2 linked regions of the Cupriavidus metallidurans CH34 genome follow. Each later gene encodes a partner of the first gene's protein in a complex. Links are inferred from orthologs where the notes say so. Each region holds a gene or a part of one and is shown in the gene's direction. Other genes may lie near its edges.

Evidence for each region. Proteins that work in one complex are often made in the same cells at the same time.
Region 2: the proteins of xseA (region 1) and RMET_RS13155 are in contact, whole or in part, in a cryo-EM structure (PDB 8TXR), measured with the Escherichia coli proteins. The link is inferred for Cupriavidus metallidurans CH34 from one-to-one orthologs.

The regions. Positions count from the first base shown.
Region 1 is NC_007973.1:572,151-579,275, forward strand. What follows is about bases 1-2,872. They hold xseA (exodeoxyribonuclease VII large subunit), read left to right. Parts: upstream 1-679; coding sequence 680-2,065; downstream 2,066-2,872. Other genes in these bases: sodB (superoxide dismutase [Fe]), read left to right, coding at 2,195-2,773. In the rest of the region: RMET_RS02730 (TetR/AcrR family transcriptional regulator), read left to right, coding at 2,933-3,676; RMET_RS02735 (MFS transporter), read left to right, coding at 3,849-5,183; RMET_RS02740 (ferritin-like domain-containing protein), read right to left, coding at 5,268-6,350; RMET_RS02745 (ferredoxin--NADP reductase), read left to right, coding at 6,523-7,125. UniProt on the Escherichia coli protein: Bidirectionally degrades single-stranded DNA into large acid-insoluble oligonucleotides, which are then degraded further into small acid-soluble oligonucleotides.
Region 2 is NC_007973.1:2,846,795-2,849,532, reverse strand. It holds RMET_RS13155 (exodeoxyribonuclease VII small subunit), read left to right. Parts: upstream 1-1,084; coding sequence 1,085-1,393; downstream 1,394-2,738. Other genes in the region: dxs (1-deoxy-D-xylulose-5-phosphate synthase), read left to right, coding at 2,319-2,738; RMET_RS13150 (polyprenyl synthetase family protein), read left to right, coding at 1,390-2,274; RMET_RS13160 (aromatic ring-hydroxylating oxygenase subunit alpha), read right to left, coding at 1-626. UniProt on the Escherichia coli protein: Bidirectionally degrades single-stranded DNA into large acid-insoluble oligonucleotides, which are then degraded further into small acid-soluble oligonucleotides.

The DNA.
Region 1 (7,125 bases):
CTGTTCCGACCGCTTCCGACCGCATTGGATGGGCGTGGCGACGACTTTCCACACAGACGCGGGACAGGATTGTGGATCGGTTGTGGAAAGTTATCGGAAAAGCGTGCTAAGTCCTTGATCGGAAAGGGGGAAGCGAGGTCTGCCTAAAAAATGTGCAGTTTAGGTGTGACTCCGGTCCGGCAGTCGATCCGGTAACCCCGTCACTTTCCACATCTGTTCAGGACAGTACTGTGGACGCATTGTGGATAAGCACGGGAGAAGCAACGTAAACCGTTGATTCGATTGGCCCTGCTACTGGCTGCCCAAAAAATAGGCATTTGCGGTGCCACGGCCCCTCGTGACGTGGTGAGGACATTTCGCGGGGCCGACATTGCTGCAGCTTGAGTCGTGACGCTATCGCCGCGATTATCCACAGGATTGACGCTTGACAAATCATTTATCCAAAGCTTCTGTGGATAACTTTGTGAACAAGCCAAGGGGCCTTTCGGTAAGTCGTTGACGCGTAAGGTTTTCTCTTACATTGCCTGTTTTTTGCGCCGTCCAAAAAATCATAAGAATCAAAGGCTTGCACCAGAACATGCGGATTGCGGCCAGGCGCGCGTGAAGGGGGAGGTGCCCCTTGACATTGCCGGTATGCTGTGGACATGTCCATCCCAGGCCGCGTGCGCGGCTGCGAACCATGCCAGACAACGAGAACTTTCCGCGCGCGATGCCGTCTCAGCCGCCCACGCGCACCCGTGATGTGATCCAGGTCAGTGAACTGAATCACGCCATCGCCGGCGTGCTCGAACGCAGCTTTCCACTCGCCTGGGTCCGGGGAGAGATCTCGAATTTCACGCGGGCGGCCAGTGGGCATTGGTATTTCTCGCTCAAGGACGCACGCGCGCAGATTCGTTGTGTGATGTTTCGCGGGCGTAATCAGCATGTCGACTTTTCGCCACGCGAAGGGGAGGCTGTCGAGGTGCGCGCGCTGGTGTCGATGTATGAGGCGCGTGGTGAACTGCAACTCGGCGTCGAAGCCATGCGTCGTGCCGGGCTCGGGAATCTCTACGAGGCGTTCTTGCGGCTCAAGGAAAAACTGGCGCAGGCAGGTCTGTTCGATACTGAGCGGAAACGCCCCATTCCGGATCATCCGCGTGTGATCGGCGTGGTGACCTCGCTGCAGGCCGCTGCGATGCGCGACGTGTTGACCACGTTGCAACGCCGCGCCCCGCATGTGCCGGTGATCGTCTATCCGGTGCCAGTCCAGGGGGCGGGCGCTGCGGAAAAAATCGCCGCGATGCTCGACACCGCCAGCGCGAGGCGCGAATGCGACGTGCTGATCCTCTGCCGGGGCGGCGGCAGCATCGAAGACCTCTGGTCGTTCAATGAGGAAGTGGTGGCGCATGCCATCGCGCGGTGTGCCGTGCCCGTGGTCTCCGGTGTCGGTCACGAAACCGATTTCACGATTGCCGATTTCGTGGCCGACGTGCGCGCGCCGACGCCAACCGGCGCGGCGGAACTGGTGAGCCCCGACCGCGCGCATCTGCTTCAGGCCACGCGCCGTGCCCGTGATGCGCTGGCGCAGGCAATGGACCGGCAACTCGAGCGTCGCGCGCAGCATCTGGAATGGCTCGGACGCAGGTTGCGCAGCCCGCAGGCGCAGTTGCAGGAGCGTCGCGCCCAGGTCGACAATCTGGCCCGGCACATGCGCTCGGCACTGCGCGATACGGTGGCCGTACAGCGCCACCGCGTGGACGTGCTGGCAATGCGCTGGCGTGCCTGCAAGCCCGACATTGGTGCGGCGCAGGCGGAGCTGGGCCGCCTGGCGGCACGCATGGCAGCTGCGGCCGCACGGCGGCATGAGCGCGAGACGGCACGCTTGGCGCGTGCGTCGGGCGCGCTGGAACTGCTGGCGCCCCAACGAACGCTTGAGCGTGGCTATGCGGTGTTGCTTGACAATCGTGGCCGCGCCCTGCGGTCGCCGGTCGAGTTGCGTGCAGGCAGCATTGTCGAAGCACATCTGGCGGACGGGGTTGCCGACATCGAAATCGCCGGTGTGCAGGCCAAGCTGGCGAGCTTCTGACAACCTCCCCCGGCCCTGTGCCGGGGAAACTAACATGAGGGCAGGGGGCTTTCCGACGTCGTTTGCGCGGGTCTGGCAAGTCACCTACAATCGGCAGTTCTCCCCACCACAAACCGCAGAGACAGAACAATGGAACACAAGCTCCCTTCTCTCCCGTACGCGCATGATGCCCTCGCTCCGCATATCTCCAAGGAGACCCTGGAGTTCCATCATGACAAGCATCACCAGACCTACGTCACGAACCTGAACAACCTGATCAAGGGCACCGAGTTCGAGAGCGCATCGCTGGAAGAGATCGTCAAGAAGTCGTCCGGCGGCATCTTCAACAACGCCGCCCAAGTGTGGAACCACACGTTCTACTGGGAATCGATGAAGCCGAACGGCGGTGGCCAGCCGACCGGCGCCCTGGCTGACGCGATCAACGCCAAGTGGGGTTCGTTCGACAAGTTCAAGGAAGAATTCACGAAGGTGGCAGTGGGCACGTTCGGTTCGGGCTGGGCCTGGCTGGTCAAGAAGGCCGACGGCTCGCTGGACCTGGTGTCGACCTCCAACGCCGCCACCCCGCTGACCACCGACGCCAAGCCGCTGCTGACCTGCGACGTGTGGGAACACGCCTACTACATCGACTACCGCAATGCTCGTCCGAAGTACGTCGAGGCATTCTGGAACGTCGTGAGCTGGGACTTCGCGTCGAAGAACTTCGCCTGAGCGAATTCGGCAAGTCGAAGCTGAGTAACAAGGCCCTCCTTAGCGAGGGCCTTGTTTCTTTGGGGCGAGGGTGATGAACGGAGGCCAGTTCGTCGTGTTTGGTACAGGGTGAATTGCCGCATAATCCACTCTGTTCCCGAACGGTCTTCACCCACTGCCATGCCCACGCCTACCAAGCCCACGACCCGGTCCGCTACCGCATCCCGCGCCAGGTCGGCCAAGCGAGGCGCCGACGAGGTGGTACGTCCTCCGTTGCAGTCGCGTAGCGAAAAGAGCCTGGAGAAGATGGTGGCGGCCTGCCGCGCACTGGCCGAGGAGCGCGGCAATCTCGACGACATTTCGTTGAACGAGACCGTTGCCAGGGCGGGCACGTCGATTGGCGCGTTCTATGGGCGTTTCAAGGACAAGGAGGCCTTTCTCGGCTATGTGCTCGAAGTGGCGTTGCGCGAGGCGGAGGACGTCATGCAACGCTCGATCGACGAGGAGCCTGTCTGGCAGACGGGCCCCGCGCAGGCGATCGTCGAGCGCATCATCGGCAGCTACGTCAGCCAGTTTCGGCTGAATCGTGGTTTGTTCAGGGGATTCCTGCGGCACTACTCGGCGCGTGACGCGCGCGACAACCCGATGCGCGATGCCAACCGGCGGATCTACGGGCTGGTCGTGCCGTCGCTCGCGGCGCAGTTGGGCGATCGGCCCAAGGACACAGCGGAGTTCGAAGTCCGCGCCGCGCTGCAGTTCATGGTGGGCACGCTCGCCAACATCCTGCTCAACGATCCGGGGCCGCTGCATCTCGATGACGATGCTCTGGCGCTCCACCTGGATCGCATGATGGTCCGCTATCTCGGATTGCCTGAGGCAGTCGCGCCTGTCGCCTCCGCGACGCCTCGCCGCAGCAAGCGCTAGCCTCCGGTCATCGCGCGTCTCGCGTTAGGCGTTTCTCGAGCGAAACCCTATCAGTATTTGCCCTCTGCTGTCTGAACCGAAAAATAGCACTACCGTTCGTAATCCGGTCGGATGGCACATGCCTTCCGGCGCGCCCCCGGTGCGCGCGCGAGCACGCAAGGAGACCACGAATATGGCAGAAGCGTTGACATCGTCACGAGGCAATGTGTTGCCGCAAGAGGCTGAGGAAAGCGGCCCGTCCAATGTCTACCAGCCACGCAAGGCATGGACCATCGCCATCTGGCTGACTGCCTTCTCCGCCATCAACTTCCTCGACAAGGTCGTGCTGGGCATGTTGGCCGTGCCGATCATGGAGGATTTTCATCTGACGCCCACGAGCTTCGGCGTGATCGCCGGCAGCTTCTTCTGGCTGTTCTCGCTGTCAGCGGTCGTGGTCGGCTTTATCGGCAACCGGGTGGCTTCGCGATGGATCCTGCTGTGCATGGCGTTCATCTGGTCGGTGGTCCAGCTTCCGGTCGCCTTCGCGACGAAGTCATGGGTGCTGCTGGCCTCGCGGGTGGCGCTGGGCGCTGGCGAGGGACCGAGCTTTCCGGTTTCGGCACATGCCTTGTTCAAGTGGTTCCCGCATGACAAGCGCAATCTGCCGGTGACGCTGATCAACCAGGGCGCGGTCATTGGGCTGCTGCTGGCGGGCCTGCTTGTGCCCTATGTTTCGCACAACTGGGGATGGCGCACCAACTTCATCATGCTGGCGATTGCGTCGGCGGTGTGGGGGCTGGGCTGGCTTTGTTTCGGCCGCGAGGGCACGCTGAGCTCGGCCGCCGCCGATGACGGGGCCCCGCGCGCTGATACCTTGCCGCGACGTGTGCCTTACCGCAAGCTGCTGACCGACCCCACGATCCTGTCTGCCTGTTTCGTCGGCTTCACAGCGTACTGGAGCCTTGCGCTGGTGCTGACCTGGATTCCTTCATATCTGGAGCAGGCGCTCGGCTTCGATCGCATCAGCGCGGGCAAAGTGTTCGCCCTGCAGGTTGCCGCGGGCATCCCCATCAGCATGACGCTGAGCTGGCTCTCGCAGCGCATGTTGCAGCGTGGCGCATCCACGCGTGTGGCCCGCGTGCTGTTCGGCGCCGTTTGCGTCGGCGTGGGCGGGCTGGGCCTGCTGGTGCCTGCGTTCGTGCCGATGCCGACGCCTTATCGGCTGGTATTGCTCACCGCTGCCGCCACGCTGCCGAACATGGTGTTCTCGTTCGGCCCGGCGATCCTGGCCGAGATTACGCCCGACGCGCAGCGCAGCGCCATCGTCGCGCTCAATGTCGCGATTTCCACCTGTGCGGGCGCCATCGCGCCGATCACGATGGGATGGTTCGTGCAGGCGCATCCGGGTGACCTTGCCCATGGATACGAACTTGGCTTTGCACTGGGCGGCGCGGTGATGCTGACGGGATTCGTGATGAGCTGGCTGGGTCAGCATCCCGAGCGCTCGCTGCGACGGCTGCAAGGCTAACGAGCAGAGGCCGGCTTGCCGGCGAATCTCTGGCACGAAAAAAAACCCGGCAAATACTTGCCGGGTTTTTTCACTTGCACGGACTCAGTGCGCGCTGTCGCTGGCCTGCTTGATGGTGTCCATCACATGGCGGCGCGCGTCGAATTCCTCGGCCACCTTGTGATCGTTGGCGAACTGGGCCTCGACGTCGACGTTGGCGAACTCGATCGCTCCCATGGCGGCAAACGCGTCCTGCACGCGCTGGCTCCACAGGCCGATGTCCTTGACCGTCGGCACGATCCGGCTGAACAGGCGCTGGCGGAACAGCCGCATGGTTTCCGAATCGCGTACCGCCTGCGCGCATTCGTCCTCGGGCAGGCCCAGCCGGCCCCAGACTTCTTTCTGGTCGAAGCGCTCGCGCATCAACTGGCAGGCTTCGATCACGAAGTCCTCGCGTTCGCGTTGTTCGGCCTCCGTCAGTTGTGGATAGTAGCCGCGCAGCGCGGTGCGGCCGAAGGCGACGTGGCGCGACTCGTCCTGCATCACGTAGGCATTGATCGAAGCGGCCAGCGGGTTCTTCGCGAAGTCGCGAATGCGCTGGAAGGCGGCGAGCGCCAGCCCTTCCACCAGCACCTGCATCCCGAGGTAGCAGAAGTCCCAGCGCGAATCGGTCAGCGTGGTTTCCAGCAGCGACTTCAGGCCGGGCGTGATGGGGTAGAGCAGGCCGACCTTCTCGTGCAGCAGACGCGAATAGGCCTCGACGTGGCGGGCTTCGTCCATCGTCTGCGTGGCTGCGTAGAACTTGGCATCCATGCCAGGCACCATCTGCACGATGCGCGCGGAGACCATCAATGCGCCCTGTTCGCCATGCAGGAACTGCGACAGCGAATGTGCCTGCTGGTGGCGGCGTACCTCGATGCGGTCGTTATGGCCCAGTTTGTCCCACAGCTTGGTGCCGTAGATCGGGATCATGCGGTCATCGAGTTCCTGCGGGTTCTCCGGGTCCAGTTCCTGGGACCAGTCGATCCGGTCGCTCGCGTTCCACTGCTGTTTCTTGCTCGTCTCGTAGAGCTGCAGCAGCTTGGACGACCCATTGTCGTATTCCCAGTTGAACTCTGTCGCTACCTGGCTGCCGACGGACCAGCCGGTCTGGTCCACAGGCAGGGTGTAACGGTGCATCGATGTCATGACGTCTCCTTTGGCTTGCCTTGGGGTTTGGCCGATCATCGTGACCTGCTGCGCCGGAGCCGGGAAGATCGGCCTTGTTCTTGCGGGGGCTTCCGACTATAAACAGAAGAATAATTCTGTTTCTGATTAATGCAAGGACCCGATACAGGTTCCGCAGAACGAGGAGACGCGGATGCAGTTCCATCGCCTGACCGTTGCCGATGTGGTTGCGGAGACCGAAGACGCACGTTCGTTCGCGCTTGCGATACCCGAGCCGCTGCGCGGCGCGTTTCGATATCGTGCGGGGCAGCATTTGACCTTCCGGGTGGACGTCGGCGGGGAAACCCTGATGCGCAGCTACTCGCTGTCCAGTGCGCCGGAGTCCCTTGGGCTACCGGTGGTGACGGTAAAGCGGGTCGCGCAAGGCAGGGTGTCCAACTGGTTCCACGCGAACGTGGGCCCCGGCAGCGTGCTGGACGTGAGCGAGCCCACCGGGCGCTTCGTGTGTGACGATGGCGCGGCGCCGCTGGTGTTCTGCGCGGCGGGTAGTGGCATCACGCCAGTCCTGTCGATGATTCGCTCCGCACTAGCCACCACCGCGCGCCACATCACGCTCTTCTATGCGAATCGTGATGCCGCGAGCGTCATCTTTGGGCAGGCCATCGCCAGGCTGGTGGCGGATCATCCGGAACGGCTCACTGTCCGGTGGCACTACGATGACGAGCACGGCATCCCCGACGCGCAGACCCTCGGACAAATGCTGCGGCGCAATGCGGACTTCCACCTTTATCTTTGC
Region 2 (2,738 bases), 2.3 Mb from region 1 along the record:
CACTTGAGGTCGTCGCAGGAGACAAAGCTGCCCAAGCCCGGGTGGAACGGCACGACGTGATAGTCCTCCAGATAGACCTCGATGAAGGTCTTCCAGTTGTAATCACAGTCGTGGACTTCCACGTGGTCGAGCTTGTAACCGTCGAAGTTCAGGTCCTGCGCCACGCCGAGCTTTGCCAGGTCGGCGCGCACGTCGCGCTTGCCCTCAAACAGCAGGCCGTTCCAGTTCTGCAGCGGCGAGCGGTTCAGGTGCGTGCAGGGCTGCTTCTCGAAGTGCGGCGCGCCGAGCAGGCCACCCTTGAGGTCGTATGTCCAGCGATGCAGCGGGCAGACGATGTTCCTGGCATTGCCGCGGCCGTTGAGCATGATGGCTTGGCGATGGCGGCACACGTTCGACAGCAGCTCGATGCCGTCAGGGTTGCGCACCAGCATACGGCCTTCGTCCTCGGCGGCCAGCGTCTGAAAGTCGCCGGTCTCCGGCACCATCAGTTCGTGGCCGACGTAGCCGGGGCCATTCTTGAACAGCAGTTCCAGTTCTTGTTGATGCAGTGCCTCGTCAAAGTAGACATTTACGGGCAACTGCGAATCAGCCGGCGCCAGCTTGAGCGCGGTGCTGAGATTGGACATTATCCCCACTCCCTATAACAGGCGAAAGCAGTGAACAACCCAACCATCGAAATATGAATCGATTTGGGAAACCGTGTCAGACGAGCCGGATCCGGCCAGGTTCCCCGGGGTTGGTGATGGGGAAAATGTGCCCGCCGACACACCGCGTATGAGCGGTCATGTTGGTGCGGACGCAACGGCGCGGAACTCGCTGACGAGCCCGGGATTGTACCCGAGCCAAAAAGTTAAGGGCCTGATTTTTTTGCCTTTTTAGCGAAAAAGTCGACCCGGGTCGTCATGGAGGTGCCCTTTCGGGCGCATTCCGAATGACGACCCGGCCGCACACGTCACTTCCCTGTCAAAACCCGGTGCTAGGCAGATATCCATGTGGTCGGTGTGGCTATTGCGCCGGTCAGGCGATTCTGCGACCAAGCTCAGGATTGGCGTAAAATCCCGGATTCCCCTGATGAAGGCCTGACATGCCAAGAACCACGACCGCCCCGGTCCAGCCTGAAGATACGCCGGCCGCCAGCGTGCCGCCGGCTTCCTATGAGGCCGCGATGGCCGAGCTGGAAACGCTGGTGGCGAGCATGGAAAGCGGCGATCTGCCGCTCGAGGCATCGCTTGCCGCCTACCGCCGTGGTGCCGAGCTGGTGCGCTTTTGCCAGCAGAGCCTGGAGCGCGTGGCGCAGCAGGTCAAGGTACTCGAAGGTGACGCACTGAAGCCGCTAGCCGGCGAGTCGCGCACCCAGAACAACGCAGACAGCAACAGCGCAGATTTCGAATGAGCGATTTCGCCACTTGGATGCGGGCGCAGGGCGCCCGCACCGAAGCCGCTTTGGAAGCGGCCCTACCTTCCACGGACACAATTCCATACACCCTCCATGAGGCGATGCGCTATGCTGTGCTCGGCGGTGGCAAGCGTGTGCGCCCCCTGTTAGTGCACGCTGCGGGCGAGGTGGTCGGTGCGACACCCGAGGCCTGCGACGCCGCAGCATGCGCCGTCGAGATGATTCACGCCTATTCGCTGGTCCACGACGACATGCCCTGCATGGACGACGACGATCTGCGCCGCGGACGCCCCACGGTCCACAAGGCCTATGACGAGGCCACGGCCCTGCTGGTCGGTGACGCGCTGCAGAGCCAGGCGTTTATCGTGCTGGCCCAGACCCCGGCTCTGGCTGCGGAAGCGCGCCTGAAAGTGGTGGCGGAACTGGCCGTGGCATCGGGCTCGATAGGCATGTGCGGTGGACAAGCCATCGACCTCCAGAACGTTGGCAAGGCCATGACCCGCGAGGCGCTCGAAGGCATGCACCGCATGAAGACCGGCGCCCTGTTGCGCGCCAGCGTGCGCATGGGTGCGTTGTGCGGAAACATCGACCAGGCCGGCCTTGTGGCGCTTGATCGATATGCCGCGGCCGTGGGATTGGCGTTCCAGGTCGTGGACGATATTCTCGACGTCACTGCCGACACGGCAACGCTTGGCAAGACGGCGGGCAAGGATGCCGCGAACGACAAGCCGACCTACGTATCGCTGCTTGGCCTGGATGCCGCACGCGAGCTGGCTGCCCAGCTTCGCACCGACGCCCACGAGGCGCTGGAGGGATTCGGCACACGCGCTGGCCGGCTCGCCGAACTGGCCGACCTGATCGTGCTGCGCTCAAACTGAACTGAAAAGCCGGACGCACAGAATCCGGCGGCCGAACGGACACCATGACCTACACGCTGCTCAATAAAATCGACGACCCCGCGGACCTGCGCAAGCTGGACCGTCGCCAGCTCGACACGCTGGCCGAGGAACTCCGCGCCTACGTGCTCGAATCGGTCTCGCAAACCGGCGGGCACCTGTCGTCCAACCTCGGCACGGTGGAGCTGACGATCGCGCTGCACTATGTCTTCGACACACCGAACGATCGCGTGGTCTGGGACGTGGGTCACCAGAGCTATCCCCACAAGATCCTGACTGGCCGCCGCGACCGCATGTCGACGCTGCGCCAGTACGGTGGCATCTCCGGCTTCCCGCGCCGTGCCGAGAGCGAGTACGACACTTTCGGTACTGCGCATTCGTCGACGTCGATTTCCGCGGCGCTGGGCATGGCGCTCGGTGCCCGTACCCGGGGCGAGAAGCGCGTG